DNA from 2 places in the Micromonospora sp. NPDC002411 genome. Region 2 is predicted to be linked to the other one. Evidence: riboswitches for the same ligand, from Rfam matches in the RefSeq annotation. Region 2 holds a riboswitch; the other holds the start of a gene.

Region 1 (15,977 bases), on a different contig from region 2:
AACCCGAGCGTGAAGAAGACCGAGGACTACATCACCGGCCGCTTCGGCTGAGCCGACCCGACGGCACTCGTCGATCATGGAGTTGTGGTGCCCGACAAGAGCGCGAAGGGCGCTTTTGCCCCCACCACAACTCCATGATCGACGGGATGGGGCGGGGCCGCTCAGCTGAGGACGAAGCGGGGTTCGCCGTTCGGGGGTAGGTCCAGGCGTGGGGTGACCGGGGTAGCGGCATCCCGATCGGCCGCCGCCCGGGCCACTCCGGCCAGGTCGCCGGCCGCCGCCACCTGGGCCAGCGTGACCAGGGTCGGTGGCAGCATGGTCAGCTCGCCGGCCTTCGCGCGGGCCAACGCGTCCGCCGGCCGGATCCACAGGGTGTGGTCGGCCTCGCCGGAGACGTCGCGGGTCCGTTGGCCGGCCGGCAGCAGGGCGACGAAGAAGTACGTGTCGAAGCGGCGCGGCTCGAACTCCGGGGTGATCCACCGGCTCCACGGCAGCAGCAGGTCCGACCGGAGGGTGAGCTGACGGTCGGCGAGCAGGGCGGCAAAGCCCAGCCGGCGAGCCTCCAGGTCCTGGCGGGCCGCCTCCCAGTCGTCGCCACTGACGTCGCCCACCACTGTCGCCGGGTCCGGGCCGGCGAGCAGCACGCCCGCCTCCTCGAAGACCTCCCGCGCGGCGGCGCAGACGACCGCCTGGGCCGCGCCCGGGGCCACCCCGAGCCGCCCGGCCCACTCGTCTGGCGTGGGCCCGGCCCAGTCCAGGTGTGTCTCGGAATCGGAGCGGTCCACCCCGCCGCCGGGGAAGGCGTACATGCCCCCGAAGGTCATGGCGGCGACCCGGCGGATGACATACACCTCGAAGTCGGCGTCGGTCGGACGCAGCAGCAGCACGGTGGCCGCGACCCGGGGCACCGCCGGGGTGCCGCCCTCGGCCTGGAACCGGCGGGCGTGCTCGACCAGGGCGGCCGGGGCGGCGAAGCCGTCACTGTCGATCGTCATGCCGCGAGCCTAGTTCCCCCGGTCGGGCTCCCTGGCCCGGCCGATGCGCCGGTCCAGGGAGCCGCACCGGTCCAGACGTCCTTTGCTCTGCATATGCGGGCGCACCACCTCCGGCCGTGACGTGGTGCATCGGCATAAGCAGAGCAAAGGACGTAGGTGAGGTGGGCGGGGGCGGGCGGGACGGCGAGGCGACCGGGCCTCACCGCGATGTCCGACAGCTGAGCCGGCGGCGAACAGTTCACCCAGCTCGGTTAGCGTTCCGGCATGACTCGTTGGGGCATCCTGGCCACCGGCCACATCGCCAGCCGTTTCGCCGAAGACCTCCGGCTGGTGCCGGACGCCGAGCTGGTCGCGGTTGGTTCCCGTTCCGTGGAGAGCGCGCGGCGTTTCGCCGACACGTACGGCGCGAAGCGCGCGCACGGCTCCTGGGTGGAGCTGGCCGCCGACCCGGAGGTGGACGCGATCTACGTGGCGACCCCGCACTCCGCGCACTACGAGGCGGCGATGACCTGCCTGACCGCCGGGCGGGCGGTGCTGTTGGAGAAGCCGTTCACCCTCGACCTGGCGACCAGCACCGAGTTGGTGGACACCGCCCGCGCCGCCGGGGTCTTCCTGATGGAAGCCATGTGGATGCGGACGAACCCGCTGATCCTGCGGATGGTCGAGCTGGTCGCGGACGGGGCGATCGGCACGGTGAGCGGTGTCCGCGCCGACTTCGGGGTGGCCGGGCCGTTCCCGCCGGACCACCGGATGCGCAACGCGGCACTCGGCGGGGGCGCCCTGCTGGACCTGGGCATCTACCCGATCAGTCTGGCCCACCTGCTGCTCGGGGTGCCGCAGCACATCCGGTCCTGGGCGCAGATCGGCCCGGAGGGCACTGACGAGAACACCGGCATGCTGTTCGGCTACGACACCGGCGCGCTGGCGACGCTGAGCTGCGGCATGGTCGGGGCGACCAACCTGTCCGCCTCGATCACCGGCAGCGCGGGCCGGATCGACCTGCCGGAGCCGTTCTTCCGGCCGGGTTCCCTCACTGTGCACCGGGACGGCGCCGAGCCGGAGACGATCACCGCGGACACGGCGGGCAACGGCTACCAGTACGAGGCGATCGAGGTGCAGCGCTGCCTGGCCGCCGGTCTGACCGAGAGCCCGCTGGTGCCGCACACCACCACCCTGGAGGTGATGGCACTGCTCGACGCGGTGCGCGAGCAGATCGGCGTGCGCTACGAGTGAGGAAAGGAGGCCCCCGGCCGGAGCCGGGGGCCTCCTTCTCGACGGGAACGGTCAGCCGAAGAGCGGCCGGACCAGCAGGTAGGTGACGCAGGCGATCAGCGCGGCGGCCGGGAACGTGATGATCCAGGCGATCACGATGTTGCCGGCGACGTTCCAGCGGACCGCTGACAGCCGCTTGGTCGCGCCCACACCCATGATCGCCGAGGTGATCGTGTGGGTGGTGGAGATGGGCGCCTTGAGCACCAGAGCGTTGAAGTAGAGCACCGCGCTGGCCACCGTCTCGGCCGCGAAGCCCTCCGGCGGCCCGAGGTCGATGATCTTCCGGCCCAGCGTGCGGATGATCCGCCAACCACCGGCGTACGTGCCCAGGGCCAGCATCGTCGCCGACGTCCAGAACACCCAGCCCGGGATGTGCGTCTTGCTCTCCTGGAAACCACCGGTGTACAGCGCCAGCACCACGATGCCCATGGTCTTGGCGGCGTCCTGCATGCCGTGGCCGACGGACATGGCGGCCGCCGAGGCGGTCTGCGCCCACCGGAAGCCCCGGTTGAGCTTGCCCGGCTGCCCCTTCCGGAACAGCCACAGGATGGCGAGCATCAGGAGGTAACCGAGGGTGAGACCGACGATCGGCGAGAGCACCATCGGCAGCAGCACCTTCTCGCCGATGTTGACCCACTGCACGATGCCGCCGGTGGACAGCAGGGTCGCGCCGACCAGACCGCCGAAGAGCGCGTGCGAGGACGACGAGGGCAGACCGAAGTACCAGGTGATCAGGTTCCAGGCGATGGCGCCGAGCACCCCGGCGAAGACCACCCCCAGGCTGCTCACCCCGGTGGGCAGGGTGACCAGGCCGTCGCCGACGGTCTTGGCGACTCCGGCGCCGAAGTGGGCGCCGATGAAGTTGCCGACCGCGGCGAGCCCGAGGGCGATCCGAGGTGTCAGCGCCCGCGTGGAGACGCTTGTCGCGATCGCGTTGGCGGCGTCGTGGAAGCCGTTGGTGTAGTCGAACGCCAGGGCTACCCCGATCACCGCCAGCACGGCGATGAGTTCGGGTGTCACGGTCACAGGATCAGGACTCCTTGACCGCGATGGTCTCGACGGTGTTGGCCACGTGCTCGAAGGCGTCGCAGGCGGCCTCCAACTCGTCGGCGACCTCCTTCATCTTCAGCACCGTCAGCGCGTCGTACTCACCAGAGAAGAGTCGGACGAGCAACTGCCGGTTGATCCGGTCGCCCTCGTTCTCCAGGCGGTTGCACTCGATCCAGTAGTCCTCGAGGTCCTTCATCGACTTCAGCCGGGGCATCGCCTCGGCGGTCAACTTGGCCTGCTGGTCGAGCACGTTGACCATCTCGTGCAGTTCGCGGGGCAGCGCCGGCAGCTCGGTCAGCCCATACAGGTAGAGCAGGTCGCCGACCGCTTCCAGGTGGTCCATCACGTCGTCCAGCAGCGAGCCGAGCCGGTAGATGTCCTCCCGGTCGAACGGGGTGATGAAGGTCGAGTTGATCTTCTTGTACAGGTCGTGGGTGATCTGGTCGCTGTCGTGCTCGACCTCGGTCAGCCGCTCGCTGACCGACTGCACGTCCACGCCGGGCAGGGCCAGCTCGTTGAGCAGCGCGGTGCCCCGGACCAGGTTCTGCGCGGCCCTGGTGAAGAGCTCGTAGAAGGCGCCCTCGGTGGGGCGGAAGGAAAACTTCACAGCACAGACCTCGTCGCGTCGGTGGAAGGGTGGCGGCGCCCGAAGAGCGACCGCTCGGTGAATGCTAGGAAACGGCTGAACCGCGAATTCGCCGGCCCACCCCTGGCCAGGCCTCATTCACCGCTCGTTTACCTACTGTTCATCTCGGCTGTCCCACGCGTACCCGGTCCCCCAGCACACAGCCGTTCCCGCTCCTCGTCCACGTCGAAATCGGCAGCCGGATACCCCAGGTCGAGAGTGTCGAACGTCTCACGGAGCAGGTGGGCCACCGCCCAGTCCCGGTACCACTTACGGTCCGCCGGCACCACGAACCAGGGCGCGGCGTCCGTCCCACACCGACTGAGGGCCTCGGCGTACGCGGCCTGGTAGTCGTCCCAGTGCCCTCGGGAGTCGATGTCGGACGGGTTGTACTTCCAGTGCTTACGCGGGTCGGTGAGGCGTTCCAGCAGGCGCTTGCCCTGCTCCTCGTACGAGATGTGCAACATGACCTTCACCAGGGTCATTCCACCCTCGGCAAGCTCCCGTTCGAACGAGTTGATCGCGTCGTAGCGGGCCCGCCAGGTCGCCTCCGGCACCAGCGACCCGACCCGGGCGATCAACACGTCCTCGTAGTGCGAACGGTTGAACATCCCCACGTACCCCGGCGGAGGCAGCTCGCGACGGATCCGCCAGAGGAAGTCGTGCCGCAACTCCTGGCGGGTCGGCGGCCCGAACGAGCGGATGTGCAGACCCAGCGGGTTCATCGCACCGGCCACCCGCTTGATCGTGCCGTCCTTGCCACCGCAGTCCATCGCCTGGAGCACCAGCAGCACCCGATGCGCCGGCCGCTCCGACCCGGTCTTGGCCATCGCGAAGAGCATCTCCTGCTGCTGGGCCAGCTCACCGCCGACCAGCTCCACCTGCTCTCGCGCCCAGGCCTTGCGGCGCTCGCCGCGCCCCGCCGTCTCCGGAAGGCCGGGCGTGGAACGGGGGTCGATGGCACCGAGGTCCACCGGCGCGGTGACCCGCAGCAACTCCCGCACGGAGCCGCCAGAGGGTGCCACGATCTGCCGTTGCTGGGGTGCGCTCATCCACGGATCATCGCCCACCCGCAGGCCATCCGCCCGCCAAGGGACCCTCCCCGGGACGGCCGCCCGACCGTCCGGGGCTGCCGGTACGTGCGGTTGCCGCGAGGATGTACGCCAGGACGGTGCCGACCGGGAGGATGGTGGGTCGTGCGGGACCTGGCGACGGAGTTCGAGGCCGAACGGGGTCGGCTGCTCGCGGTGGCCCACCGGATGCTGGGCAGCCGCGCCGAGGCGGAGGACGCGGTGCAGGAGACCTGGCTGCGCTGCGCCGCTGCGCTCGCCGACCCGAGCGCCCGCGCCGAGATCCGTGAACTGTCCGCGTGGCTGACCACCACCTGCGCCCGGATCTGTCTGGACGTGCTCCGCTCGGCCCGGGTCCGTCGGGAGGCGTACCCCGGTCAGTGGCTTCCGGAGCCGGTGGTGAGCCCGTTGGGCGGCGGACCGTCCTCGGACGGGTACGCACCCGACCCGGCGGACCGGGCGGTCCGCACCGAGCAGGTCGGTGCGGCGTTGCTGGTGGTGCTGGAGCGACTCGCACCGGAGCAGCGGGTCGCTCTCGTGCTGCACGACGTGTTCGCGGTGCCGTTCGCCCGGGTCGCCGAGGTGCTCGGCACCACCGAGGTGTCGGCCCGACAGCTCGCCTCCCGGGCACGCCGGGCGGTCACCGCGCCGGACGTCCCCCGGCACACCGCCGGCCTGGCCGAGCAGCGTCGGGTGCTCCAAGCGTTCGTCGTCGCGACCGAGTCCGGCGAGTTGGACCAGTTGCTCAGGGTGCTCGCCCCGGACGTGGTGTTCGTCGGCGACTCCGGCGGGCACTTCCCGGCGGCACGGCGGCCGGTGCTCGGCGCGGACGCCGTCGGCCGTCTCACGCTCGGTCTGTTCGGCCGGACCGGCCGGTACGCCCAACGCGTCCGGTCCCGGCCGGTGCTGGTCGACGGCGTACTCGGCCTCCAGATGGAGACGACGCACAGCGACGGCCGGCCCATCCGCCTGGTCACCGCGTTCGCGGTGCACGAGGGGCGGATCACCGCCATCTACAACCAGCTCAATCCGGAGAAGCTCGCCGCTCTGGTGCCGTTGGGCGACGACGACACCTGGCCGCCGCGCTGGTGAACCGACCCCGCCGTGGGCGGTGTCAGACCACGAGAGCCAACCACTTGCGGTACGCGCCGGCGAACGGCTCGGTGCCGTCGCCGAGGGCCCCGAACAGCCGCTGGGCGGCTGCCTCGGCCTCGGCCACCACGTCGTCCGGGTAACCGAACCGGGCCCGGTGCTCGGCGAACTCGTCCTCGTCGAGCAACTCCACCAGACCGGTGGCCCGACGCCGCACCACGTCCAGGTCCAGGTCGATGAGGTTCACGGTGTCGTCGGATTCCCAGCGGGCCGGGGTGGTGATGTCGCAGTAGACCTCGCTGGTGCGCGGTGGGGGGTTGAACATGGCCGTCCACCAGGCGCGATGGGGCACCAGCAACACGAACGGGATCTTCTCCACCGAAGGCCGGCCGTGGTAGACCGACTCGGTGCCCTCGGGCACGCCGAGCCAGACGCCGAGATCGTCCTCGGTGAGCCGGCGGGCCGGGTAGTCGCGGTGGGCGCTGCCGTCGTACTTGCGGTAGATCACTCGGACCATGTCGCTCGGCATGATTCGCACCCTAACCGATACTGCCCACGCGTCGTAGCGCGGCGGTAACCGGACGGCGCGGACCGACGTGGACCCGGCCGGCCGGCTCCGCGCCACGCGGCGGATGGGCGCAGCCGGTGTCGGCGGCGACGGGTACCGTCGCACGGTGACTCCGCCCCGCACCGCCACCGGTTCCGCCACCCCGTCGGCCCGTGCCAAGGGCCGGCGGCGGGTGCCCGACCCAGCGGCACGGAGCTGCTGGCGGCGGCGGTCGGCGCGGTGCCCGGCGGCGCGGAACGTCCCGGGCAGCTGCAGATGACCACGGCGATCGAGGAGTGCGTGGCCGGCGGCGAGCACCTTCTCGTGCAGGCGGGCACCGGCACCGGCAAGTCGCTGGCCTACCTCGCACCGGCGCTGACCGTGGACGGCCCGGTGGTGGTCTCCACCGCCACTCTGGCGTTGCAGTCCCAGCTCGTCGACCACGACCTGCCCCGACTGGCCGACGCGGTCGAGCCGGTGCTCGGGCGTCGCCCCACCTTCGCGGTGCTCAAGGGCCGGCACCACTACCTGTGCCTCGCCCGACTCGACAACTCCACCGAGGAGGAGCCGGAGGACACCCTCTTCGACGCCCCTGCGGCTCGCCCCGGCGGCGGGACGAAGTGGCTCGGCGAGGCGGGCCGGCTGGGCAAGCAGATCGAGCGGCTACGCGACTGGGCCGAAAAGACCGCCACCGGCGACCGCGACGAGCTGGACCCGGGCGTGGACGACCAGGCCTGGCGGCTGGTGTCGATGCCCGCCCGGGAGTGCGTCGGTGCGAGCCGCTGCCCGTTCGGGCAGGAGTGCTTCGCCGAGGCGTCCCGGGCCCGGGCCCGTGAGGCGGACATCGTGGTGACCAACCACAGCCTGCTCGCTGTCGACATGCTCGCCGACCGGCACATCGTTCCGCCGCACAAGCTGCTCATCGTCGACGAGGCGCACGAGCTGGCCGACCGGGTCTCCTCCGCGGCCCAGGCGGAGCTGGTGCCGGAGCTGATCGACCGCACCACCCGCCGGGCTCGCACACTGCTGCGGCCGGAGACCGCCGAAGCGCTCACCGCGGCCGGCGACGCCCTCGCGGTGGGGCTGGCCGAGGCACCGGCCGGGCGCATCACCGCCGGGCTGCCCACACCCTTGCGGGAGGCGTGCACGCTGCTCGACGCGGCGACCCGCTCCGCCCTGGACGCCATCGGCGACATCAAGTCCGACGACCCCGACCCGGTCCGCAAGCAGCAGGCCAAGGCCGCGCTGGACGAACTCTCCACCACCGCGCAGCGGCTGCTGGAGGAGGGCGACCACGATGTGGCCTGGGTCGAGAAGAACGACAGCGGCAGCCGCCGGGCCCTGGTGGTCGCGCCGCTCTCGGTGGCCGGCACCCTCGCCACCCACCTGTACGACGAGCGCACCGTCGTCGCCACCTCGGCGACCCTGGCGCTGGGCGGCCGGTTCGACACGGTGGCCCGCGCCCTCGGGCTGGACGCTCCCCCACCCGCGCCGCCGTCCCCCGCGTCGGCCGCGCTGGCTGCCCGCACCGGCCCAGGTCGTCCGGTGGCCGAGACGCCGGGCCGTCGACTGGCCGGAGACGTGCCCCCCAGTGCCGTCGTACCGGCCACCGAGGGCCCCGGGTGGCGGTCACTCGACGTCGGCTCGCCGTTCGACTACGCCCGGCAGGGCATCCTGTACGTCGCCGCGCACCTGCCCCGCCCCAGCGTCTCCGGGCTGCCCGAGGCTGCCGGAGAGGAGTTGCTCGGGCTGGTCGGAGCACTCGGTGGTCGTACCCTCGGGCTCTTCTCCTCCCGGCGGGCCGCGCAGCAGGCCGCGGAGCTGCTGCGGGCGCGGACCGACCTGCCTGTGCTGTTGCAGGGCGAGGAGGCCCTGCCGTTGCTGGTCCGCCGGTTCCGTGAGGAGCGCGCCAGCTGCCTGTTCGGTGTGATGTCGCTGTGGCAGGGCGTGGACGTGCCGGGTGATGCGTGTCAGCTCGTCGTCATCGACCGGCTGCCCTTCCCGCGCCCGGACGAGCCGCTGGCGGCGGCCCGCGCAGCTGCCGTGGACGCGGGCGGCGGCTCCGGCTTCGCCGCGGTCAGCGTGCCGATCGCGGCGGTGCGGCTGGCTCAGGGTGTGGGCCGGCTGATCCGCGCGACCGGCGACAAGGGCGTGGTCGCGGTGCTCGACTCCCGGTTGGAGACGGCTCGCGGTTACGGGCCGTTCCTGCGGCGGTCGCTGCCCCCGTTCTGGTATACGACGCGCCCTGAGGTGGCTCGCGGCGCCCTGGAACGCCTCGCCGGCACGCCCTAGCCCTAGGGGGCCTGGGCGGCGACGACCACGGCGTCTGGTGGGGTGTCCGGGACCCTTCGGGCGGCGAGCCGACGGACGGCGGTGTTCAGCACTGCGATCAGCGGCACGGAGACCAGCGCGCCGGTGATGCCGGCGAGTACGACACCTGCGGCGATACCGATGATCACCGCGAGCGGGTGGAGGGCGACCGCCCGTCCCATGATCAGCGGCTGGAGCACGTGCCCCTCGATCTGCTGCACACCGATCACCGCACCCAGGATGATCAACGCGGTGACCGGGCCGCTGTCGACGAGTGCGACGAGCACCGCGACGCCGCCGGACAGCGCCGCACCGACGATCGGGATGAACGCGCCGAGGAAGACCAGCGCGGCCAGCGGGAAGGCGAACGGGATGTCGAAGATGACCAGGAAGATGCCGATGCCGACCGCGTCGATGAAAGCGACCAGGACGGTCGCGCGGACGTAGGCGACAAGCGTCTGCCAGGAGGCCCGGCCCGCGTCGTCGACCTTCCACCGGGCGGCCACCGGCAGCAGCCGGACCAGGAAGCGCCAGATCCGGTTGCCGTCGCGCAGGAAGAAGAACGTCGCGAAGAGCACGAGCAGCGTGCCGGTCAGCACCTCGGCCAGCGTCGCCGCGGTGCTCAGGGCGCCGCTGGTGAACTTCGAGGTGTTGTTGTTGATCCAGCCCTGCGCCTCGTCGATGTAGCGGTCGAGCTGGGTGTCGGAGAGGTGCAACGGGCCCGTCTTCAGCCAGTTCTGGATCTGCCGGACGCCCTCCGAGGACTTCTCGCTCAGCTCCGGTACGCCGCGAATGAACTCGTTGACCACGAGGGTCAGCGTGCCGATCACCGCGGCCAGGCCGCCGACCAGCACCACCGCCGTCGCCAGCGACCGGGGGAACCGGGCCCGCAGCAGCCAGCCCACCGCCGGCGCGAGCAGCGCGGAGAGCAGCAGCGCGATGGCCAACGGAATGATCACGATCTTGATCGTGCCGACGATCCGGAGCAGGGCCCAGGCCACCACACCGATCACGATCAGGCGCCAGCACCACGCGGCAGCGATCCGTAGCCCGTGCGGGACGTCCGCGTCATCCCGGCTCGAGGTCGAACTGTGCAGGTCCACAGGAGGTTCAGCCCCGTAGACCGAGGCATTCGGCGGCGCGGTCGGCCCCGGTACGGCCGGGGACGCCACCCGGGCGCCCGCCGACACGTCGCTCAACTCCTCGCTCGATGTGCCCTCGTCGGCACGAGCCGACTCCTGTCGCGACTGGTAGGCGCGGCGAAGCCGCCCGCGTACCCGCTCGAAGCGGCTCAAGCGCACCTCCTGGCAGAAGAGACCGGTCCACCCACGGCGACAGGTCGGACAGCATACGTCCGTTGCCGACACCGTAGGGCAGTTCCGCCACACAGTGCCCCCGCCACCACCGGCGTAACCACCGGCGGCGCGCCGTCGGCCACACGGTAGCGTCTGCGGCGTGACCGCCGACAACGATCTCGACGCCGGCCTGCCGATCCGTCTGCTGCACGACCGGGTGCTGGTGCGGATGGAGGGCAGCGAAGGCGAACGTCGCTCCACCGCCGGCATCGTCATCCCGGCGACCGCCGCGGTCGGCAAACGCCTCGCCTGGGCCACCGCCGTGGGCGTGGGCCCGAACGTGCGGGCCATCGTCTCCGGCGACCGGGTGCTCTTCGACCCGGACGACCGTTCCGAGGTCGAGCTGCACGGCTGCGGGTACGTGCTGCTGCGCGAGCGCGACGTGCACGCCGTGGCCGCCGAGCGGATCGAGAACGACCCGACCGGCCTCTACCTCTGACCCACCCTCCCCCTGCCGCGCACCGTTTGCCCGGCCGCACGACGGGAAGCCATCCGGCGACCGTGGCCCTGGGGAGGGACGATGCCGGTATTCGTGAAGAAGCTGCTGACCTGGGGCAGCGTCGCGTTCCTGATCTACTTCATGGCCTTCCGGCCGGACGGTGCCGCCCAGATGTTCCGGGCGATCGGAGCCGCGTTGATCGCGATGTTCCAGGGGTTCGGTGACTTCCTCACCTCGCTGATGACCTGAGCCGCCAGCGGAGGCCAGCGGCCGTCAGTGGTGGCCCGGGTGCCACGGCGCGGGCGGGCGCAGGCCGGGCCAGCCGGGTGGGGCGTACCCGACCGGGGGCGGTGCGGGGGCCAACACCACCGGAATCGGCACCACCGGCTCGTCCGGCGCGTCCACCGGGCGCTGGGTGCCGTCCGGGAAGCGCAGGTGGTAGCGGCTGCCGTCCCAGAGCCCGGCCGGGGCCTGCGGATCCCGACCGACGAAGACCGACCGGTACGCGCTGATCGCGTCCAGCAGTTCCCGCTCCTCCCGTGCGGTCCGTTCCTGGTCGGCGGCCTTCCGGTCCAGGCCGCGCAGGGTGCCGTCGCGCAGCAGGGCCAGGCGGGTGGCGGCGGACTGGTAACCGCGCATCGCCCGGACCCCGGCGTCACCGGCCACCCGCCGCGCCCAACTGCGGGCCGCGTGCCGTCGCCCCAGGCTGCTCAACGCGGCCACCTCGGGCGGGCTCAGCCAGCCGGCGCGTACGTAGTCCGGCAGGACGCGCTCGGTGAGCCGCCCCTCCCAGGCGCGCAGCCACACCGCCAGTCCCACAGTGCCGAAGAAGACGGGCACCATCAGGCCCAGGAAGCCGTACAGCATGATCACGGCCTCGCCGGTGGCCTGGGTCAGCGTGGGCAGCAGGTTCCACGTGCCGTGCAACATCATCGCCAGCAGCAGGCCGGCGATCGGGGCGAGCACCCGCACCCGCCGGTCCGCCGTCCGCGCGGCGATGCCCAGGCCGAAACCCGTCATCGAGGTGAAGAGCGGATGGGCGAACCCGAACAGCAGGATCCGCAGGATGAAGATCGCGATGACCTGCTGGATGCCGGTGGCGGGGCCATACCTGTCGACACCGGACGCGTAGCCCAACCCGCCCAGGTAGAGGATGTTCTCCACCATGGCGAAACCGACCGCCGACAGCCCGCAGTAGACCAGGCCGTCGGTGATCCCGGACCACTCGCGGCGGCGGAACACCAGCAGCAGGATCGGGCCGAGCGCCTTCGTCGACTCCTCGATGAACGGCGCCACCAGCACTCCGGTGAGCGCGGACGGCAGACCCCAGTCGGCAAAGCGGTTGGCGGCGAAGTCGTTCACCGTCAGCGAGGCGGCGGTGGAGACAAACGCGCCCCAGGCGAAGCAGAAGATCAGGTATTTCAGCGGCTCGGGTTCGTACCGGTCCAGCCAGAGGAAACAGGCGACCAGCACCGGCACCGGCAGGATGGCGGCGGCCACCCCGATGAGCAGGGCCTGCGCGCCGAGCGACTGGCCGAGCGTGAAGACCATGAACACCGCGCAGGCGGCGATGAGCAGCACCACGCCGGCCAGCGCCAGGAACCGCCGCCAGCCCAGTCGGCGCCTCGGCATCTGGGGGGCCTCGCCGACGGACGGGGCCGTGGATGCGGGCGGCGACGGCAGGGGTGAACCGGGCGGGGTGTCGGCCATGCGGTCAGCGTAGCCATCCGCCGCCGGCTGGTCCGGTCGCATCGGTAGCCGCTATGCTGCCGGCAGGTCACGAGTGCCAGCGCGAAGCCCCGGCTTGCTGGCCGGCAACCCTCGTCGAGTTCGCGGTGGGGTGCCCCGGGTGATGACCGGGCCCAGCCCGATCGGTGTGCTGGGCAAGCGCGGACCCCGTCCCGACAGTGCACCCGGGGTCCCTGACCCCGGAGGTTCCGGCGTGCCCGTCACCCTTCTCCCCTCGCTGCCCACCCGCTTCGACGCCGCACCCGAGCCGATCGCGCCCGAGCCGGCCTCGTCGGGGCCGCTCGACGTCCTCGGCGTACCGGGCGAGATCAACCTGGACTACGCCGCCAGCGCGCCGTGCGCGCGGGCCGCCGCCGACGCGGTGGCCGAGCTGCTGCCCTGGTACGCGAGCGTCCACCGTGGGGCGGGAGCGTTGCCCCGACGCTGCACCCTCGCGTACGAGCAGGCCCGACAGACGGTCGGGGACTTCTTCGGCGCCCGAGCCGACGATCACGTGATCTTCACCCGCAACACGACCGACGCGCTCAACCTGCTGGCACGGGCCCTGCCGGCCGGCACGACTGTGGTCACCTTCGCCGGTGAACACCACGCCAACCTGCTGCCCTGGCCGCGCGGCTCGGTGCGGCTGCCGGTGCCCACCGACCCGGACGCTGCGGTACGCGACCTCGCCGCCGCCCTGACCGAACTGCGCCGGGGCAGCAACCCGGCGCTGCCGGTGCTGGTCGCGGTGACCGGTGCGAGCAACGTGACCGGGGAACTGTGGCCGGTCACCGAGCTGGCCCGGGTGGCCCACCGGCATGGCGCCCGGATCGTGCTGGACGCCGCGCAACTCGCCCCGCACGCCCCGGTCGACCTGCTCGCGTTGGACGTCGACTACCTGGCGGTGTCCGGCCACAAGCTGTACGCGCCGTTCGGTGCGGGTGTGCTGATCGGCCGGGCGGACTGGCTGGACGCCGCACCGCCGTACCTGGCCGGCGGCGGTGCCACCAGCCACGTCGGACCGGCGACCCACGACGTGAACTGGGCGACCGGGCCGGCACGGCACGAGGGCGGCACCCCGAACCTGCTCGGCGCGGTGGCGCTGGCGGCCGTGTGTACGGCGCTCGACGACGCCGACCGTGCCGCGCTGGCCGCCCACGAGCAGGCGCTGCTGACCCGACTGCGGACCGGCATCGCCGCTCTGCCGCACGTCGTGGAGCTGCGCACCTTCGGCCCGGACGCGCCCCGCGTCGGGATCGTCTCGTTCGTGGTCGTCGGCTGGGACTCCAGCGACGTGGCCGCACGGTTGGCCGCCGAACACCACATCGGCGTACGCGACGGGTTGTTCTGCGCCCACCCGCTGGCGCGACGTCTGCTCAGCGAGGCGGCGGGGCGTACTGGCCGACGGGACCTGCCGCCCACGGCGCTGCGGGCCAGCATCGGCCTGGGCACCACCGAGGCGCAGGTGGACAAGCTGCTCGCCGCGCTCGCCGACCTGGGGTGAGGGCTCAGCCGACGGGTGGGGCGGTGGGCGGTTTCGGCGTCTCGTCGGGTTTGGCCGGCTCGGCGACCGGCCGCTCCTGCTCCCCGAAGGCGGTGCGGATCCACCGGTTCGCCTCCTCCTGCTCGATCCCGGAGGCCACCAGCAGGTCGCTCGCTGTGGTGCGGATCTGGGCGACCACCACGCTGCCGGAGAAGCCGACGCCGGCCCCGTACGCCCGGCCGGCCTCGCTGACCGCCCGCAGGGACCGCTCCCGGGCCTTCTCCGGCTCCTCCCCGGCAGCGAACTCGTGCTTGAGCAGCCGGACCGACTCGGCGAGGTGACCGACCGCGTCCGGCATCGATTCGGGCACCGGCTCCTCGTCCTCGATGAGGGTCACCGATCGGCGGATCAGGGTGCCGCTGTTGCGCATCGCCCGGTCGATCGGGTCGGCCGCCTCCGCGTAGTGGGTCAGTTCATCGCGGCGGTGCCAGCGGGCCGGGGAGAGGGTGGCGGTCTCCTTCGCGCCCTCGATCGCCTCGCCCAACGTGGCCAACTCCTCCTTGTTGTCGCGCAGCCGCTCCAGTGCGCCCTGGATGGTGGCCCGATCCCGACTGCGCAGCCCGTCGGCGGTGGCGTCGAGTTGGGTGGCGAGCAGGTCCAGGGCGGGTCGGGCGGCGCGGTTGATCACTCGAAGCGGGTTCAGCGGTAGCAGCACCGCCGTGACCAGCAGCGCGATCCCACCGCCGAGGAACGCGTCGACGAAGCGGGGGATCTCCAGGTTCTGGGTCGACGGGCTCAGTGTCACGATCAGCACCGCCGTGGCCGCAGCCTGGATGACGATGGCCACGCTCGCCCCGGCGAAAATGGTGAGCAGGATCGCGACAGTGACCACCAGGCCGAGTTGCCAGGCCCCGGTGCCGAGCAGGTAGATCAAGAGGTCGCCGACGGCCACCCCGACCCCCACCCCGACGATCAACTCGATGGTCCGGCGGAACCGCTGGCCCACCGACGCGGCGAGGGTGCCGACGGCAGAGATCGGCGCGAAGACCGGTTGCGGGTTGCCGAGCACCTTGTGCGAGATCAGGTACGCGAGCCCGGCGGCCAGCCCGGCCTGTACGGCGAGCCCGCCGGCCATCCGTACCCGGTGCAGACGGTCGTGCAGGGTGGCCCGGCTGCGATGGCGCAGTTGCTCGGTCGCCTCGGCGATCCGGGCACCGTCGATGTCCACCAGCCCGTCACGCAGCGCGGTACGTCGCACCATCGGCTGTCGCTTGTCCCGGGCCACGGCCATGGGCGCGACTACCCGTGGTGGGCGCGCTGAATCCTCCCTTCCCGCGCCTGGCGGGCGGATGCGGCAGACTCGGGCGGTGGTTGATCTGCTGCATCGGTGGCGAATCGCGGTCCGGGGTGTCGGCGCGGGCCCGGACGCGACGTCGGCGAGGGCTGGGGAGCAGTTGCTCGACCGGTGGCGGGAGCCGCACCGGCACTATCACACAGTGGCCCACCTGACGGCGGTGCTCGACGTGGTGGACGAGCACGCCGACCTCGCCGGCCAGGTCGACCTGGTGCGGCTGGCGGCCTGGTTCCACGACGCCGTCTACGACCCGCGAGCCGCCGGTCACGACAACGAGCACGACAGTGCCGCGGTGGCCGACGAGGTGCTCACCGGGCTCGGGGTGCCGGCGTCCTCCGTCGCCGAGGTTCGCCGGCTGGTGCTGCTCACCGCCGGGCACACTGTGACACCGGGCGACCGGGACGGCGCGCTGCTCTGCGACGCGGACCTCGCCGTGCTGGCCGCGCCGGCGGCCACGTACGAGCGGTACGCGGCGGCGATCCGACGGGAGTACGCCCACGTGCCGGAGCCGGCCTTCCGGGCCGGGCGGGCGGCGGTGTTGACCGGCCTGCTGGCGCTGCCCGCGCTGTTCAAGCTGCCGTCGCTGGCCAGCCGGTGGGAGGAGCCCGCCCGGGACAACGTGCGCCGCGAGCTGGCCGCGCTCAGCGAGGAGTCGGA
Region 2 (15,977 bases):
AACGTGACGAGCAGCCCCACCGGCGCGAGTAGTGCCCCGATGAGCAGCAGCGGCAGCAGACGGCCCATGGTGGACGGCCGTCGGCGGGCCCGCGGCGCGGGGACTGTCATGTGTTGTCTCCTCCGGCGTGGGCGCGGATTGGCGCGGTCTCGGGTAGCCGAACAGTCCCGTGCACCGGACCGGAAAACTAATCGAACGCCCCACTCGTCAGGCCTTGGTCGCCGAGTCAGGTTCGCGTCACTTCGAGCGATGTCACCATTTGTCCGCGTCCTGGGCACGCTCTGTTGCGGCGATGGGTGTGACATGGAGGGATCGATAGGGATATCCGCGAAAAGATCGGAATTCACGGAATCCGAAGTCAACTCACTGGGCCGCGTCGGACGTTGCGCGCTCGCACCCTTGTCCGCCACCGATCGGGGCAACCGGACGGACGTACGGCGGATCTCAGCCAACGCTCAGGCTGTGGGCCGTACCGTGTGCCGCATGACACCGCCGTCGCCGGCCGCGTGGTTCCGGCGTGCCCTGCCCACCCGCCGTCGCGCGATCGCCGCAGCGGCGGTCGTCGTGCTCCTGGCCGCCGCCGTGACCTGGGCGGTGTGGCCGCAGGGGCCGGGCGTACGCACCGAGAGCGCGATGCTCACCGTCCGCTCCGGACCTGCCGGCGACCAACCGGTGGACCTGGACACGACCTTCTACCTGCCCGACGACGCGTCGTCGGGTCGGAAGGTGCCGGCGGTGCTGTTGGCGCACGGGTTCGGCGGCACGAAGGAGTCGGTGCGCTCCGACGCGGAGGAGTTCGCCGGGCGCGGCTACGCGGTGCTCACCTGGACCGCGCGGGGCTTCGGCCGCAGCGGCGGCGAGATCCACCTGGACAGCCCGGACTACGAGGTGCGGGACGCCCAGCGGCTGCTGGACTGGTTGGCAGCTCGGCCGGAGGTGCGGACCAACGCCGCCGGTGACCCGCAGGTGGGTGTGGTCGGCGGCTCGTACGGCGGCGGGTTGGCGCTGCTGCTGGCCGCCCAGGACACCCGGGTCGACGCGATCGTCCCGATGATTACTTGGAACGACCTGTCCCGGGCGTTCCTGCCGGAGAGCACCGGCGGGGCGCCGACCGAGGGCGTGTTCAAGAAGGGCTGGGCCGGCCTCTTCTTCGGTGGTGGGGGCAACGTGGGCTCCGGTCCGGCCGGGCTCTCCGGCGCGACCGCCGCCGCGCCACAGGGCGCACCGGAGTCGGCCGGTCCACCCAGCCCCGGGCCGGGCGCGGGCCCGGGCAACGGTCCTGGCGGCGCCCCGACCGGTGCCGCCGACCCGTCCTGTGGTCGCTTCGCCGCCGACGTGTGCGCCGCGTACCTGCGGATCGCCACCACCGGTCGCGCCGACCAGGCCGCCGTGGACCTGCTGCGTCGGTCCAGCCCGGCGGGCGTACTGGACCGGATCAAGGCGCCCACCCTGCTGGTGCAGGGCGAGGCGGACACGCTCTTTCCCCTCGGCGAGGCCGACGCGAACGCGCGCGGCATCGCCGCCACCGGCACCCCGGTCCGCGTCGCCTGGTTCACCGGCGGGCACGACGGGGGCAGTGGACCCCGCTCGGACGAGGACCGGGTGAAGTTCCTGACCGTCCAGTGGCTCGACCACTACGTCAAGGGTGAGGGCGGCGCGCCCGGTGACGACTTCACCTGGTCCCGGATCGCCGGGTTCGACGCGCTCGACAGGGGTCTCGTTGCCACCGCCTTCCGCCGCGCCGACTACCCGGGTCTGACCGGCAACGCGCGCCGGGAGATCCCGGTCGCCGGTCCGGCCCAGCCGGTCGCGAACCCGCCCAACGGCAACCCGGCCGCCATCTCCTCGATCCCGTTCGCGGGTGGCCTCGCCTCGCTGCTGGACGGCGTCGCCGGCGACGTGCCCGGCCAGCACGCCCGGTTCGAGTCGGCGCCGCTGACCGAGGCGGTGGACGTCGCCGGGGCGCCCACCGTCACCGTCCGGGCCGCGTCGCCGACCGGCGAGGCGGTGCTCTTCGTCAAGCTCTACGACGTCGACCCGGACGGCGCGGCCACCCTGCCGAACGGGCTGGTCGCCCCGATCCGGCTCACCGGCCTGCCGCAGCAGGTGCAGGACGCCCGCCCGGTCACCGTGACGCTGCCCGCGATCGTCCGGCGGGTGGAGGCCGGCCACCGGCTGCGCCTCGTGGTGGCCACCTCCGACCAGGCGTACACCACACCCGCGCAACCGACCGTCTACACGGTCGCGGCGGACGGCGCGGTCACAGTGCCCACTGTCAGCGGCGAGCCGATCCCCACCGCCGCGACGCTCTGGCGCTGGGTGCTCGCCGGCCTGCTCGCCGCCATCGCGGTCGGGCTCGTCGTGGTCGTCGCAGTGGTCCGCCGCCGACACCGTCGCCAGGACCGCTCGGTGCATCCGGAGTACGCGGACACCCCGCTGGCCGTGCGCGCACTACGCAAGGAGTACGCGGACGGCTTCGTCGCCGTGTCGAACGTGGACTTCGAGGTGCACCCGGGTCAGGTGGTGGGTCTGCTCGGGCCCAACGGCGCCGGCAAGACGACCACCCTGCGGGTGTTGATGGGGTTGACCCAGCCGACCGCCGGGGAGATCTACGTCTTCGGTCGCCGGCTGGTGCCCGGCTCGCCGGTGCTGTCGAGGATCGGCGCACTGGTCGAGGGGCCTGGTTTCCTGCCGCACCTGTCGGGTCTGGAGAACCTGAAGGCGTACTGGCGAGCCACCGGGCGGCCGTGGGAGGACGCGCAGTTCGACGCGGCGTTGGAGATCGCCGGCCTGGGCGACTCGGTGCACCGGAAGATCAAGAACTACAGCCACGGCATGCGTCAGCGCCTGGCCATCGCCCAGGCCATGCTCGGCCTCCCCGAGTTGCTGGTGCTGGACGAGCCCACCGACGGGCTCGACCCGCCGCAGATCGCCGAGATGCGCCGGGTGCTCCAGCGCTACGCCACGGACGGTCGGGCGGTGCTCGTCTCCAGCCACCTGTTGGCCGAGGTCGAGCAGACCTGCACGCACGCGGTGGTGGTGAACAAGGGCCGGATCGTGGCGTCCGGGCCGGTGGAGGAAATCGTGGGCGAGTCGCCGAGTGTGCTGTTCGACGTCAGCGACCGGGTCGCGGCGCGGGCGGTGCTGGACCGGCTGCACGGCGTCCGGGTGCTGCCGGAGAGCGACGGCCAGTTGGTGGTGGACACCAACGGCACGGCCCGCAGCGAGGTGGTGGCCGAGCTGGTGCGCGCCGGCATCGGGGTGGACCGGGTGGTGCCCCGGCGCCGCCTGGAGGACGCGTTTCTCGCCCTGGTGGGCGAGAACTCTCGGGGAAGCGGTGACCGGTGATGGTTGTTTCCGAAGCGGGCGAGGCCCGCGGTTACCGGGCGTCGGCCACCATGCCCTTCGCGGCGGAGTTCCGGCGGCAGGCGTCCCGGCGGCGTACCCAGTTGGCGCTCGGCTTCATGGTGCTGCTGCCGCTGATCATCCTGATCGCCTTCCAGTTCGACTCGGGCGACGACGACAACGGCCGCAACGAGTTCTCCAGCCTGGTCGAGTTGGCCACCTCGGGCGGCCTCAACTTCACCCTGTTCTCGATCTTCGTGTCGGCGTCGTTCCTGCTGGTGGTCGTCGTCGCGCTGTTCTGCGGGGACACGGTGGCGAGCGAGGCGAGCTGGGGGAGCCTGCGTTACCTGCTGGCGATCCCGGTGCCCCGGGCCCGGTTGCTGACGGTGAAGCTGGTGGTCGCGCTCGCGTACTCGGGGCTGGCCCTGCTGTTGTTGGCCGGGACCGCGCTGCTGGTCGGGACCCTGCGGTACGGCTGGTCGCCGCTGCGCAGCACGGTCGCCGCCGAGCTGGAACCCACCGAGGGGCTGCTCCGGTTGCTGGCGGTGCTCGGCTACCTGGCTGTCGTACTCCTGGTGGTGGCCGGGCTGGCGTTCCTGCTGTCGGTGACCACTGACGCCGCGTTGGGCGCGGTGGGTGGCGCGGTGCTGCTGTGGATCCTGTCCAGCATCCTGGACCAGATCACCGCCCTGGGCGCGGTACGCGACTTCCTGCCCACCCACTTCAGCACCGCCTGGCTGGGGCTGCTGTCGACCCCGGTGCAGACCGACGACGTGGTACGCGGCTGCGTCTCGGCGATCGGCTACGCGACGCTGTTCTGGGGGTTGGCGTTCTGGCGCTTCACCCGCAAGGACATCACGTCCTAGGGGCTGCGCTCACAGCCGACCCTCCGGCGGGCTCACCGACGACGGCACCGCGCTCGGCGCCGGCGGCCGGGCTGGACGCGTCGGCACCGGCGTGGCCGGGGCGGCCTTCTTCCAGGCGCTGACGCCGATCCGGCCGGTGTTGCCGAGGTCGACCGGCCCGTCCGGGTCGACCTCGGCGGCCGGCTGCCCGGCAGCCGGTGCGACAGTCAGGTACTTCCCGTTCGTCGCGACCACTGTCGAATCGGTGACGAGGTTGCGCCAGAGCACCACGGCGGTGGCCCGCTCGGCGGGGGCGAGGGTGACCGGCCCGGCCGGCTGGTCGAAGCCCGAGGTGATCTCCTTGGCGCCGTTGACCACGCGCAGCATGACCGGCTCGCGCTGTTCGTCGAACACGTGCAGGATCGGGTACCCGTTGAGCTGGTAGGGGCGGTCGCCGCAGTTGACCAGCTCAAGGCCGAGGGCGCGTAGGCCCATCGCGGCGTCCGACCCGGTGGACCGGATCTGCACGCCGGAGGCCGGACACGCCGCCAGCGGCTCGATGCTTGCCGACGGGGTGGGGCTCGACAGGGTCGGCGGCGGGCCCGTCGGGTCTCCGCCCTGGCCGCGATGGTCGCCGGGGGTGCAGGCGGTGAGCAGAAGAGCTGCCGCGATCGCTGCGCCGGCCCGTCGCCGTGCTGCCGTATGGCTGGAGATCATCTGTCGATCCTCACCCATCGAGGTGTCCCACTGCTGCCCGACCCTCGCAGCGCCGGGCGGGCCGTTCCAGTCCGGCGCTTCCGCCATTGCGTCGCTGCCCGGTCGCGCCGCGGCAAGATCGTGCTCGATCCTGGATGTAGTGGCATTCAGTCCGTTTGAAGCCACTACATCCAGGATCGAGCGTGACCTTGACTAGCGGCCTTCCTGCCCCGGGTGCCGGGCAGCTGGACAGGTGCCATCCATACTATGGGAGCGTGCCCACGAGATCTTTGCCTGTGTTGTTCGCGCATTGGTGCAGGTCTGTGGCTTGGCAGCCTCCTCGCGCGGCGAGGAACGCTCGACTCGGCGCGCTCGACGGCGGTACATTCCGACCGGGGACTTTCCCACTAGCAAGGAATTTATAAGCTTCGATACTTTCATGCCTCACATTGAAGAGATCTGTTTCCTTCGATGGAGGTACCCATGAACGTCTCTCGGCTCGGCGGGCCGACCCTGTCCCTGTTCCGCATCGTGATCGGTCTGTTGTTCGCGTTGCATGGTCTGACTTCGGTCTTCGGGTTGTTCGGCGGCAACCCGATGACCGGCCAGGCGGTACCGGTCGGCACCTGGCCAGGCTGGTGGGCCGCCCTGATCCAGTTGGTCTGCGGCGCCCTGGTGCTAGTCGGGCTGTTCACCCGACCAGCCGCCCTCCTCGCGTCCGGCTCGATGGCGTACGCCTACTTCGTTGTGCACCAGCCGGACCACCTGCTGCCGCTGCAGAACGGGGGTGAGCTGTCGGCCCTCTTCTGCTGGTCGTTCCTACTGGTCGCCGCGCTCGGCTCCGGCCCGTGGGCGCTCGACTCGCTGCTCTTCCGACGCCGCGCCGACGCTCCGCCGTCCTCGGTGGCCGAACCCAGCCCGGTGTCCGTCTGACCGCACCCGTTCCGCGCGTCGCCGGAGCCCCGACGAGGTGGTTCCGGCGACGCGCGCCGGGGGAGTGGTCTGGGGAAGTGGTCCGTCCGGTGATGCCGTGAACGATTCAGCTCCAAAGAGTGCGCGGGACAGGTTCGGGACCAGGGGGCCGGGGTGGTCAGGCCGGCGGGCGGGAGGTGAGGACCGCGTCCAGGAGGCCGGGGTAGAGCTTGTCCACCTCGTCGCGGCGGAGCCGCACCAGGCGGCTGGTGCCGGCGGCGCGGGTGCGGGTCAGGCCCGCCTCGCGCAGCACCTTCAGGTGGTGGCTGCGGGTCGCCTTGGAGACGCCGAAGTCGAAGCTTCCGCAGGCGGCCTCACCGCCCTCGGCGAGCGCCCGGACGATCTGTAGCCGCACGTCGTCAGCGAGTGCGGCCAGCACAGCAGTGACCGGTACGGCGGTCAGGTCGGGCTCGTGCGGCTCCATGTGACCAGTGTAACCGTTGTTCGACAATTCTCGAACAAGCTCCTAGGGTCGGTGTCGTTAGTTCGACGATACTCGAACATTGGAGCTGCCGATGCGATCCCGCGCCGCCGCTTACCCGCTGATCGCCGTCCTCGGCTGGGGGGTGATGTTCCCGGTCCTGGCCAGCGCGTTGAACCGGGTCGACCCGCTCAACCTGACCACCGCCCGTTACCTCCTCGCCGCCGTCGTCCTGGTCGCCATCCTGCTGCTCCGCGAGGGTGTCGACGCGCTGCGGCCCGGTGCCCGGATGGTCGAGGTGGCGGTACTCGGCGTGGTCGGCTTCGCCGGCTTCAACGTGCTCACCAACCTGGCGCTCGAACACGCCGCCCCGCAGCAGGTGTCGCTCTTCGTGGCCACCACCCCGGTGATCACCCAACTGGTCCGTTGGGCCCGTGACGGCGTACGCCCGAAGCCGCTCCTGCTAGGCCTCTCCCTGGTGGCGCTCCTCGGCGTCGGCCTGGTGATCACCCGCGGCAGCCTGGCCGGGCTCGGTCAGTTCGGTGTCGGCGGTCTGATGATGATCGGCGCGGTGCTCGGTTGGGGCATCTACACGCACGGTGCCAGCCGCTTCGGCGGGTGGTCGCCACTGCGCTTCACCACGCTGACCGCGCTCGCCGGCACCGCCGCGATGCTGGCCGCGAGCATCGGCGCGGACGCCGTCGGCTGGCAGCACGCGCCGGCCGCCGCCGACCTCGTGGCGGTCACCCCACAGTTGGCGTACGCCGTGATTGTGGGAGCTGTCATCGCGGTGCTTGCCTGGAACACCGGAGTGCAGCGGCTCGGTGCCGCCAACGCCGCGCTGTTCATGAATCTGGTCCCGGTGACCACGTTCGCGGTGCAGATCGCCCGCGGCTACCGTCCGGAGCCGGTCGAGTTGGTCGGTGCCGCCGTCACCATCGCCGCGCTGGTCGCCGCGAACCTGGCCAACCGCCCCCGGACCCGGGCCTCGTCGCTGCCCGGCGCGAGCGCGGTCACGGATCCGATCGCGGTGACCGACCGCGCGGCGGTGAGCGCCCGCTGACCCACTACCTGGGATCAGCGGTAGCTACTGCCGACAGCGTTGTCCTAGACTCGACGGCACAACTGCATACCTCATCCAGAGGGGCTGAGGGATACGGCCCGACGACGCCCCGGCAACCACCCCGCGCGCTCACCGCTGAGCGACAGGCGGGGCAGGTGCCAATTCCGTCCCCGCCGCACCGTGCGATGCGGGGAAAGATGAGAGGACTCTCGACATGACGTCGACGCTCGCCGCCTCCGGCATCGACACCTCCGCCAGCCCCGCCCGCGCCCTGGTCTGCCGTGCCTGTTCGGCGCGCTACCCGCTCGTCGCCCAGCACGCCTGTTACGAGTGTTTCGGCCCGCTGGAGGTCGACTACGACACCGCCGCCCTGGCGACGGTCACCCGGGAGCAGATCGAGGCCGGGCCGAAGAACATCTGGCGGTACGCCGCACTCCTCCCCGCCGGTCAGGACCCGACCACCCGGGTCACCCTCGACCCGGGGCTGACCCCGTTGGTGGCGGCCCCGCACCTCGCCGCCGAGCTGGGCATCACCGCGCCACTCTGGGTCAAGGACGACAGTGCCAACCCCACCCACTCCTTCAAGGACCGGGTCGTCTCGGTGGCGCTCACCGCAGCGAGGGCGCTCGGCTTCACCCGGTTCGCCTGCGCGTCGACCGGCAACCTGGCCAACTCGGTGGCCGCGCACGGCGCCCGTGCCGGAGTGCCCTCGGTCGTCTTCATCCCCAGTGACCTGGAACAGGGCAAGGTCATCACCACCGCCGTCTACGGCGGCGAGCTGGTCGCCATCGACGGCTCGTACGACGACGTCAACCGGCTCTGCGGCGAACTGGTGGAGACCGACGAGTTCGAGGACACCGCGTTCGTCAACGTCAACGTCCGGCCGTACTACGCGGAGGGCTCCAAGACGCTCGGCTACGAGGTTGCCGAGCAGCTCGGGTGGCGGATCCCGGCGCAGGTGGTCATCCCGATGGCCAGCGGCGAACTGCTCACCAAGATTGACAAGGCGTTCACCGAGCTGGTGGAGATCGGTCTGGTCGAGGCGCCGGCCGGCGGGTGGAAGGTCTTCGGCGCCCAGTCCGCCGGTTGCAACCCGATCGCCGTCGCCCTGCACGACGACGCCGACTCGATCACCCCGGTCAAGCCCACCGGCATCGCCAAGTCGCTCAACATCGGCGACCCGGCCGCCGGTGTCTACGCCCTGGAGGCGGTCCGCCGCACCGGCGGTTGGATGGAGTACGCCGACGACGACGAGATCCGCGCGGGCATCCGCGATCTGGCCCGCACCACAGGTGTCTTCGCGGAGACCGCTGGCGGTGTGACAGTGGCGGTGTTGCGCAAGCTGGTCGAGTCCGGTCGGCTCGACCCGACCGCGGAGACCGTGGTGTTCAACACCGGCGAGGGCCTCAAGACCATCGACGCGGTGGCCGGTCAGGTCGGGCCGACCCACCACATCAAGCCCTCGCTGCGGGCCGCCCGCGACGCCGGCCTCCTCGGCTGATCCCTCATCGTCCAGACGGAGGCGGGGCGATCCGCCGGGTAACTGGGTTTTCGCTGTGAGTGTGGAAAACCCTCCGCTACGGACTTGACGGCAGGAACCGGACGGCGCAAGATGCTCCGTGCGGGAGGGCATTTCGCCGAAGACTTTTGAAGTTCTTGCGACCCAACGCCGGAGGCGTTGTGCGAGTGTCCCTCCCGACCACGTTCGATCGGGCCAGCGAGTAATTCGCTGGCCCGATCGCTTTTCCGGGGCGCACGCTCAGCGGCATGAGCATCACCATCACATCGTTCGACGGTGCCGAGCGGGCCGCTGTCGACGAGGCGTACCGGATCGGGTCGGCGGCCAACGACGTCGACCTGCCGGACTTCCCGCCCTTCTGCCGGCGACGCTTCGACGCGCTGTTCCATACGCCCATGCCCGGCACCCGGTCGCTCTGGGCGCTGGCCCGACTCGATGGTGTGCCAGCCGGCTACCTCCAACTGGACCTGCCCCAGTTGGACAACACCGACAACGCCACTGTCGAGCTGGTGGTGCACCCCGAGCTGCGGCGGCGGGGCGTCGGCCGGGCGCTGCACGAGCACGCGGTGCGTCTGCTCCGCGAGCACGGGCGCAAGAGGGTCGTCGCGATGGCCGTCTCCGCGCTGCCCGACGGCCCGGCGCGGCCGGCCGCTGGTGACGCCTTCGCCGCAGCCACCGGCGCCCGGTCCGCGTTGGCGGAGGTGCGTCGACGGCTCGACGTCGGAGGGATCGACCGGGTCGCGTTGCGCGCGGCGTTGGCCGAGGCCCGGCCGCGGGCCGAGGGTTACCACTCGGTCTGCTGGCAGGGAACAACCCCGCAGGAGTACGTCGCGGACATCGCCTACCTGGACGGCCGGCTGCTCATGGACGCGCCCATGGGCGACGTGCAGTGGGAACCGGAGCAGGTGGACGCCGAACGCATCCGCGGCAACGAGCGCGCCCTGGACGCCAGAGGTCGGAGGCGCTACCACCTGGGGATGCGACACGAGGAGTCCGGCCGGCTGGTCGCCTGGACCCTGCTGGACGTGGGCGCCTCCGCCAACTGGCACGCGTTCCAGCAGATCACCATCGTCGACCCGGCCCACCGTGGGCAGCGGCTCGGCCTGATCGCCAAGGCGGAGAACCTGCACCACCTGCTCACCCACGAGCCGGCGGTACAGGTGATCGACACCTGGAACGCGGCCAGCAACAGCTACATGGTGGCGATCAACGAGCAGCTCGGCTTCCGCCCGGTGGACGCCTGGACCGACTGGCAGCTCACCCTCTGACGGGTATCGGCGCTACTGCTCGCGTACCTGCCTCAGGCATGATGGCGGGCATGACGGAGACCCCGCATCCCCTGTACGAGAGGCACGCCGACACCCTCAACCGTGCGCTGACCGCGATCACGGAGCGGGGCTACTGGTCCGCCTATCCCGAATCTCCCAGTCCCCGGGTGTACGGCGAGACCGCCGCCGCCGACGGCAAGGCCGCCTTCGAGGCGTACCTCGGTGGTGATTTTCCGCTCGACCAGCCGGGCGCCGGCGTGCGGGTCGCCACCGAGACGAGCCCGTTCGGGGTGGAGTTGGCGGTGCGGTACCCGCACGCCGGTCCCGGCGAGCTGGTGAGCGCCGCCTCCGCCGCGCTGCCCGCGTGGCGCGACGCCGGCCCGCAGGCCCGGGTGGGTGTCTGCCTGGAGATCCTCGACCGGCTGCACAAGCACATCTTCGAGCTGGCCAACGCGGTGCAGTTCACCAGCGGGCAGGCGTTCGTGATGGCCTTCCAGGCCGGCGGCGCGCACGCGCTGGATCGTGCCCTGGAGGCGCTGGCGTACGCGTACGCCGAGATGACCCGTCACCCGGGCACCGCCGGTTGGGAGAAGGCCGCAGGCAAGGGCGACCCGCTGCGGATGACCAAGACGTTCCACGTGGTGCCGCGTGGGGTGGCGCTGGTGATCGGCTGCAACACCTTCCCGACCTGGAACTCGTACCCCGGGCTGTTCGCCTCGCTGGTCACCGGCAACCCGGTGATCGTCAAGCCGCACCCGCGCGCGGTGCTGCCGTTGGCCATCACTGTGAAGTACGCCCGGGAGGTGCTCGCCGAGGCGGGCTTCGACCCGAACCTGGTCATGCTGGCGGCCGAGGCCCCCGGTGAGAAGCTCGCCAGCGACCTGGCCCTGCACCAGGCCGTCAAGATCGTCGACTTCACCGGTTCCACCGAGTACGGCGACTGGCTGGAGACGCACGCCCGGCAGGCGTCGGTCTACACCGAGAAGGCCGGTCTGAACACCGTCGTCATCGACTCCACCGACGACTTCGCCGGCATGTGCCGCAACCTCGGTTTCACGCTGACCCTCTACAGCGGTCAGATGTGCACCACCTCGCAGAACATCCTCATCCCGGCCGGCGGCATCGACACCGACCAGGGGCACAAGAGCTTCGACGAGGTGGCCGGCGGGATCGCCGCCGCGGTCGGCAAGCTCACCGCCGACCCGGCCCGGGGTGTGGAGCTGACCGGCGCCATCGTCAACGACGGGGTGTTGGAGCGGTTGGCCGAGGTCACCAAGGTCGGCGAGCCGGTGTTGGAGTCGCGGGCCGTGGACCACCCGGCGTACGCCGACGCGGTGGTGCGTACCCCGACGATCGTGAAGCTGGCCGCTGACGACGCGGAGACGTACGGCCGGGAGTGGTTCGGGCCCATCTCGTTCGCCATCGCGACCGACTCGACGGCGCACAGCCTGGAGCTGCTGCGTCGCACGGTCGGCGAGAAGGGCGCGCTCACCGCCGGGGTCTACTCCACCGACGAGTCGGTGCTGGACGCTACCGAGGCGGTCGCGGTCGAGGTGGGGGTGCACCTGTCCTGCAACCTCACCGGCGGTGTCTTCGTGAACCAGTCGGCGGCGTTCTCCGACTTCCACGGCAGTGGCGCCAACGCGGCGGCCAACGCGGCCCTGACCGACGGCGCGTACGTGGCGAACCGCTTCCGGATCGTCCAGTCCCGACGACCGGCCTGACGCTCGACGGCCGAAGTGATCAAGAGGTTTGCGTCAGCGCGAGGGCGATTCCTGACGCAAACCTCTTGATCACCGGTCGCTGGCGGGAGGGGAGGGTGGGGGGTCAGGCTGGGCGGCGCATCTGCAGCTCCGTCATCGCGGGGATGTTCGGGTGGGGGACTCGTACGCCGGTGTCCTCGAAACCGAGCCGTTGGTAGGCGCGGTAGGCGCGGTCGTTGCCCACCACGACCTCCAGCAGCAACTCCGGTCGGCCGCAGGACCGCGACCAGGCGGCCACACCATCGATCAGCTCGCCGAGCAGGCCGCTGCCCCGCCAGGTCGGCGTGACGTACACGGCGTAGATCACGGTCAGCCCCGCCTCGGTCGGAGCGATGGTGCCGCCGGCGTGCCCGACCAGCCGCCCACGGCCCGGGTCCGCGACGAACTGCGCGTTGTTTGGGCCGGCGGAGGTGTAGGCGACCCGCGCGGCGTACTCGGCGTGGGACCGGGCCGCCGCGTCCGCGATCGTCTCCAGGAAGGCCAACGGCGCGTCGGCGAGCATCTCCAGGCGCAGCGCCCGCATCCGGGCGGCATCCATCGGCCGAACCCGGCGGATCTCCGCCTGCCGTAGGCCGGGCGAACCGGTGTCGATGGTCATGTCCGCATGCCTACCACAGGGCGGAACCGGTTTCCGGCCGCGCCTCTCAGCCGCCGGTAGCCCATGGGCCCTCACCGCCATCCACCACCCTGGATCCCGGTGGATCGGAAAACCGGTCCGCCGACATGATCCAGCCGCACTGAAATATGCCCGATTTGTGGTCGTGCACGGCTGTCACTCCTCGTGTAGCGTGCGATTTCGGTCACCGCTTTCAATGGCCGTCATCGATTGCTGAGCGGTGCTCCGATGGCGTCCGGCTGTGTCGTGCGCCGGGCAGGCAACGCCGCGCAGAGTGAGGGAAGTGGCACCGTGGCACAGGGTTCCGTGAAGTGGTTCAACGCCGAAAAGGGTTACGGCTTCATCGCCGTCGACGGCGGTCAGGACGTGTTCGTCCACTTCTCCGCGATCGAGATGGACGGCTACAAGGCGTTGGAGGACGGCCAGCGGGTGGAGTTCGAGATCGCGCAGGGCCAGAAGGGTCCGCAGGCGGAACACGTACGCGTCATCGGCTGAATTTCGTGCACCGACAGCCCCGCGCGTCGGGGCAGCGGCACGGGCGCGCAACCGGGAAGATCGTGAACCGTTCCAGCCGATGCTGAGGAGCGTTCATGACCGACCAGCCACCCTCGTCCACCCCACCGTCCGGGCCGGGTGAGCCGGGCCCGTCCGACCCGACCCAGAGCCAACCCGGCCCTGCCGGTCCGCCGCCGGGTGGGGAACCAGGCGTACCGCCGGCCGGTCCTCCACCGGGGTGGGACCCCGCGCAGGGTGCCTGGGGTGCGGGCGGTCCTCCGCCGGGTGCGGATCCGGCGCAGGGCGCCTGGGGTCCGCCGCCGCAGGGCTGGGTGTTTCCGCCCACCGGGGGCTACCCGCCCGGCGCGGGTCCCTACGGCGGGCAACAGTGGCATCCGGGGCCGCCGATCGGGTGGTACCCGCCCGGTTACGGCTTCGACCCGAACGATCCCCTGGTCACCCCACCCGGCGCCGGCATCGGCGGCTGGTTCACCAGGTGCGGGGAGGCGCTGCGCCGGGGCTGGCGGCAGTTGGTGCCCATCATGCTGCTCACCCAGGTGTTGCCCGCGGCGGTGCTGTCGGTGATCTCTCTCGGGTTGGACCCGTCGGCCACGTGGGCTGCCGAGGTCGAGACGAGTTCGACAGCCGCGCTGCCGGACAACTTCGTCGCGGAACTGGCGGGTCTTTTGGCCGTGCTGGTCGGCGGGAGTCTGGTGATCGGCCTGGTGCAGGCCATCGGGTGGGCCGCCGGCAGTTGGATGATCACCCGGCAGGCCGTCGGTCAGCCGGCCAGCCTCGACTCCGCGCTCCGCTACGGCCTTCGTCGGGCGCTCGGACTGTGGGGCTGGACCCTGCTGGTCAGTCTGCTCATCGGCATCGGAGTCTGCTTCTGCGTACTCCCGGGCATCTACCTGGCGTTCGCGCTGAGCATGGCCGGCCCGGTCTACCTCTTCGAGCGCCACAACCCGATCGGCCGATCGTTCCGGATGTTCCACGACCGGCTCGGCCTGCTGCTCGGCCGGGTGGCGCTGGTGGCCCTCGCGGTGATCGTCGTCAGCTTCGTCGCCAGCGCCATCGAAGGGTTCGGCACCGCCGCGTTCGGTACGGATCCCTTCGCCTCGGCGGGCACCGCGGTCGGTGCGGTGGTGGTGATCGGAGTCACCGCGGTCCTGGCCCTGCCGGCCCACCTCGCCCAGATGATCGGTCTGCTGCTGACGTACACCGAGCAGCGCGCCCATGAGGCGCCGGTGAACGCTGCCGGACTGGCCGCCGAACTCGGCTGAGCGGCCTCATCGTGCTTGCACTCGGCAGGGGAGAGTGCTAAACAAGTCATTGGCACTCGCATACCGTGAGTGCCAATGGTCGGGACGGTGGGGCCAGGTTGCACCGGCGTGGAGACGCCGGGGCGGCACATGGCCGGTCGTCGCGGGCTATCCGGCCCGGCCGAAGGACGTCGTCGTCGCCAGGTGGCGACGTCCCAAGGTGCGTACACCAGGCGGCCCATCCGAGGCACACATCTCGGGTGGCCCGTGAGTGTCCAGGAGGACAACGCCGTATGGCCAAGATGATCGCGTTCGACGAAGAGGCGCGCCGCGGCCTCGAGCGGGGCATGAACCAGCTCGCCGACGCCGTAAAGGTGACCCTCGGCCCCAAGGGCCGCAACGTCGTGCTCGAGAAGAAGTGGGGTGCCCCCACCATCACCAACGATGGTGTGAGCATCGCCAAGGAGATCGAGCTCGAGGACCCGTACGAGAAGATCGGCGCTGAGCTGGTCAAGGAGGTCGCCAAGAAGACCGACGACGTTGCCGGTGACGGCACGACGACGGCGACCGTCCTGGCCCAGGCCCTGGTTCGCGAGGGCCTGCGCAACGTGGCCGCCGGTGCCAACCCGATGGCCCTGAAGCGGGGCATCGAGGCCGCGGTCGCGAGCGTCTCGGAGGAGCTGTCCAAGCTCGCCAAGGACGTCGAGACCAAGGAGCAGATCGCCTCCACCGCCTCCATCTCCGCTGGCGACAGCACCGTCGGCGAGATCATCGCCGAGGCGATGGACAAGGTCGGCAAGGAAGGCGTCATCACCGTCGAGGAGAGCAACACCTTCGGGCTGGAGCTGGAGCTCACCGAGGGTATGCGCTTCGACAAGGGCTACATCTCGGCCTACTTCATGACCGACCCGGAGCGTATGGAGGCCGTCTTCGACGACCCGTACATCCTGATCGCCAACAGCAAGATCTCGTCGGTGAAGGACCTGCTCCCGATCCTGGAGAAGGTCATGCAGTCGGGCAAGCCGCTGCTGATCATCGCCGAGGACCTGGAGGGCGAGGCCCTCGCCACCCTGGTGGTCAACAAGGTCCGTGGCACCTTCAAGTCGGTCGCCGTCAAGGCGCCGGGCTTCGGTGACCGCCGCAAGGCCATGCTGACCGACATCGCCATCCTCGCCGGTGGCCAGGTCATCAGCGAGGAGGTCGGCCTCAAGCTCGACGCCGCCAGCCTCGACATGCTGGGCCGCGCCCGCAAGGTCGTGGTGACCAAGGACGAGACCACCATCGTCGACGGTGCCGGTGACGCCGAGCAGATCCAGGGTCGGGTCAACCAGATCCGGGCCGAGATCGACAAGAGCGACTCCGACTACGACCGGGAGAAGCTGCAGGAGCGGCTGGCCAAGCTGGCCGGCGGCGTTGCGGTCATCAAGGTCGGCGCGGCCACCGAGGTCGAGCTCAAGGAGCGCAAGCACCGCATCGAGGACGCCGTTCGCAACGCGAAGGCCGCCGTCGAGGAGGGCATCGTCCCGGGTGGTGGCGTCGCGCTGGTCCAGGCCGGCAAGACCGCCTTCGACAAGCTCGACCTGGTCGGCGACGAGGCGACCGGTGCGAACATCGTCAAGGTCGCGCTGGACGCCCCGCTGCGGCAGATCGCCGTCAACGCCGGCCTCGAGGGCGGCGTCGTGGTGGAGAAGGTCCGTAACCTCGAGTCGGGT

Evidence for each region. Region 2 has a riboswitch for S-adenosylmethionine ahead of thrC (threonine synthase). Riboswitches for the same ligand answer to the same signal wherever they lie in the genome.
Region 1: another riboswitch for S-adenosylmethionine. It lies ahead of ACWCO3_RS14480 (aminotransferase class V-fold PLP-dependent enzyme); the one in region 2 lies ahead of thrC (threonine synthase).

Annotation. Positions count from the first base shown of each region.
Region 1 is NZ_JBSFBM010000100.1:1,266-17,242, reverse strand. It holds gene pstB (phosphate ABC transporter ATP-binding protein PstB) at 1-51, shown strand, start outside; gene ACWCO3_RS14540 (NUDIX hydrolase) at 162-995, opposite strand; gene ACWCO3_RS14535 (Gfo/Idh/MocA family protein) at 1,260-2,228, shown strand; gene ACWCO3_RS14530 (inorganic phosphate transporter) at 2,280-3,287, opposite strand; gene ACWCO3_RS14525 (DUF47 domain-containing protein) at 3,298-3,924, opposite strand; gene ACWCO3_RS14520 (PPK2 family polyphosphate kinase) at 4,053-4,994, opposite strand; gene sigJ (RNA polymerase sigma factor SigJ) at 5,139-6,104, shown strand; gene ACWCO3_RS14510 (DUF402 domain-containing protein) at 6,127-6,633, opposite strand; gene ACWCO3_RS14505 (ATP-dependent DNA helicase) at 6,928-8,943, shown strand; gene ACWCO3_RS14500 (AI-2E family transporter) at 8,946-10,256, opposite strand; gene ACWCO3_RS14495 (GroES family chaperonin) at 10,417-10,755, shown strand; gene ACWCO3_RS14490 (hypothetical protein) at 10,837-11,004, shown strand; gene ACWCO3_RS14485 (PrsW family intramembrane metalloprotease) at 11,029-12,507, opposite strand; SAM riboswitch class IV at 12,531-12,651, shown strand; gene ACWCO3_RS14480 (aminotransferase class V-fold PLP-dependent enzyme) at 12,698-13,987, shown strand; gene ACWCO3_RS14475 (FUSC family protein) at 13,992-15,227, opposite strand; gene ACWCO3_RS14470 (HD domain-containing protein) at 15,334-15,977, shown strand, end outside; gene ACWCO3_RS14465 (DUF4031 domain-containing protein) at 15,962-15,977, opposite strand, start outside.
Region 2 is NZ_JBSFBM010000052.1:7,258-23,234, reverse strand. It holds gene ACWCO3_RS09485 (hypothetical protein) at 1-110, opposite strand, end outside; gene ACWCO3_RS09480 (alpha/beta fold hydrolase) at 484-3,348, shown strand; gene ACWCO3_RS09475 (ABC transporter permease) at 3,348-4,211, shown strand; gene ACWCO3_RS09470 (DUF4232 domain-containing protein) at 4,221-4,907, opposite strand; gene ACWCO3_RS09465 (DoxX family protein) at 5,370-5,819, shown strand; gene ACWCO3_RS09460 (ArsR/SmtB family transcription factor) at 5,977-6,282, opposite strand; gene ACWCO3_RS09455 (DMT family transporter) at 6,374-7,342, shown strand; SAM riboswitch class I at 7,411-7,546, shown strand; gene thrC (threonine synthase) at 7,557-8,843, shown strand; gene ACWCO3_RS09445 (GNAT family N-acetyltransferase) at 9,110-10,129, shown strand; gene paaN (phenylacetic acid degradation protein PaaN) at 10,180-11,853, shown strand; gene ACWCO3_RS09435 (GNAT family N-acetyltransferase) at 11,957-12,490, opposite strand; gene ACWCO3_RS09430 (cold-shock protein) at 12,800-13,003, shown strand; gene ACWCO3_RS09425 (hypothetical protein) at 13,099-14,286, shown strand; gene groL (chaperonin GroEL) at 14,559-15,977, shown strand, end outside.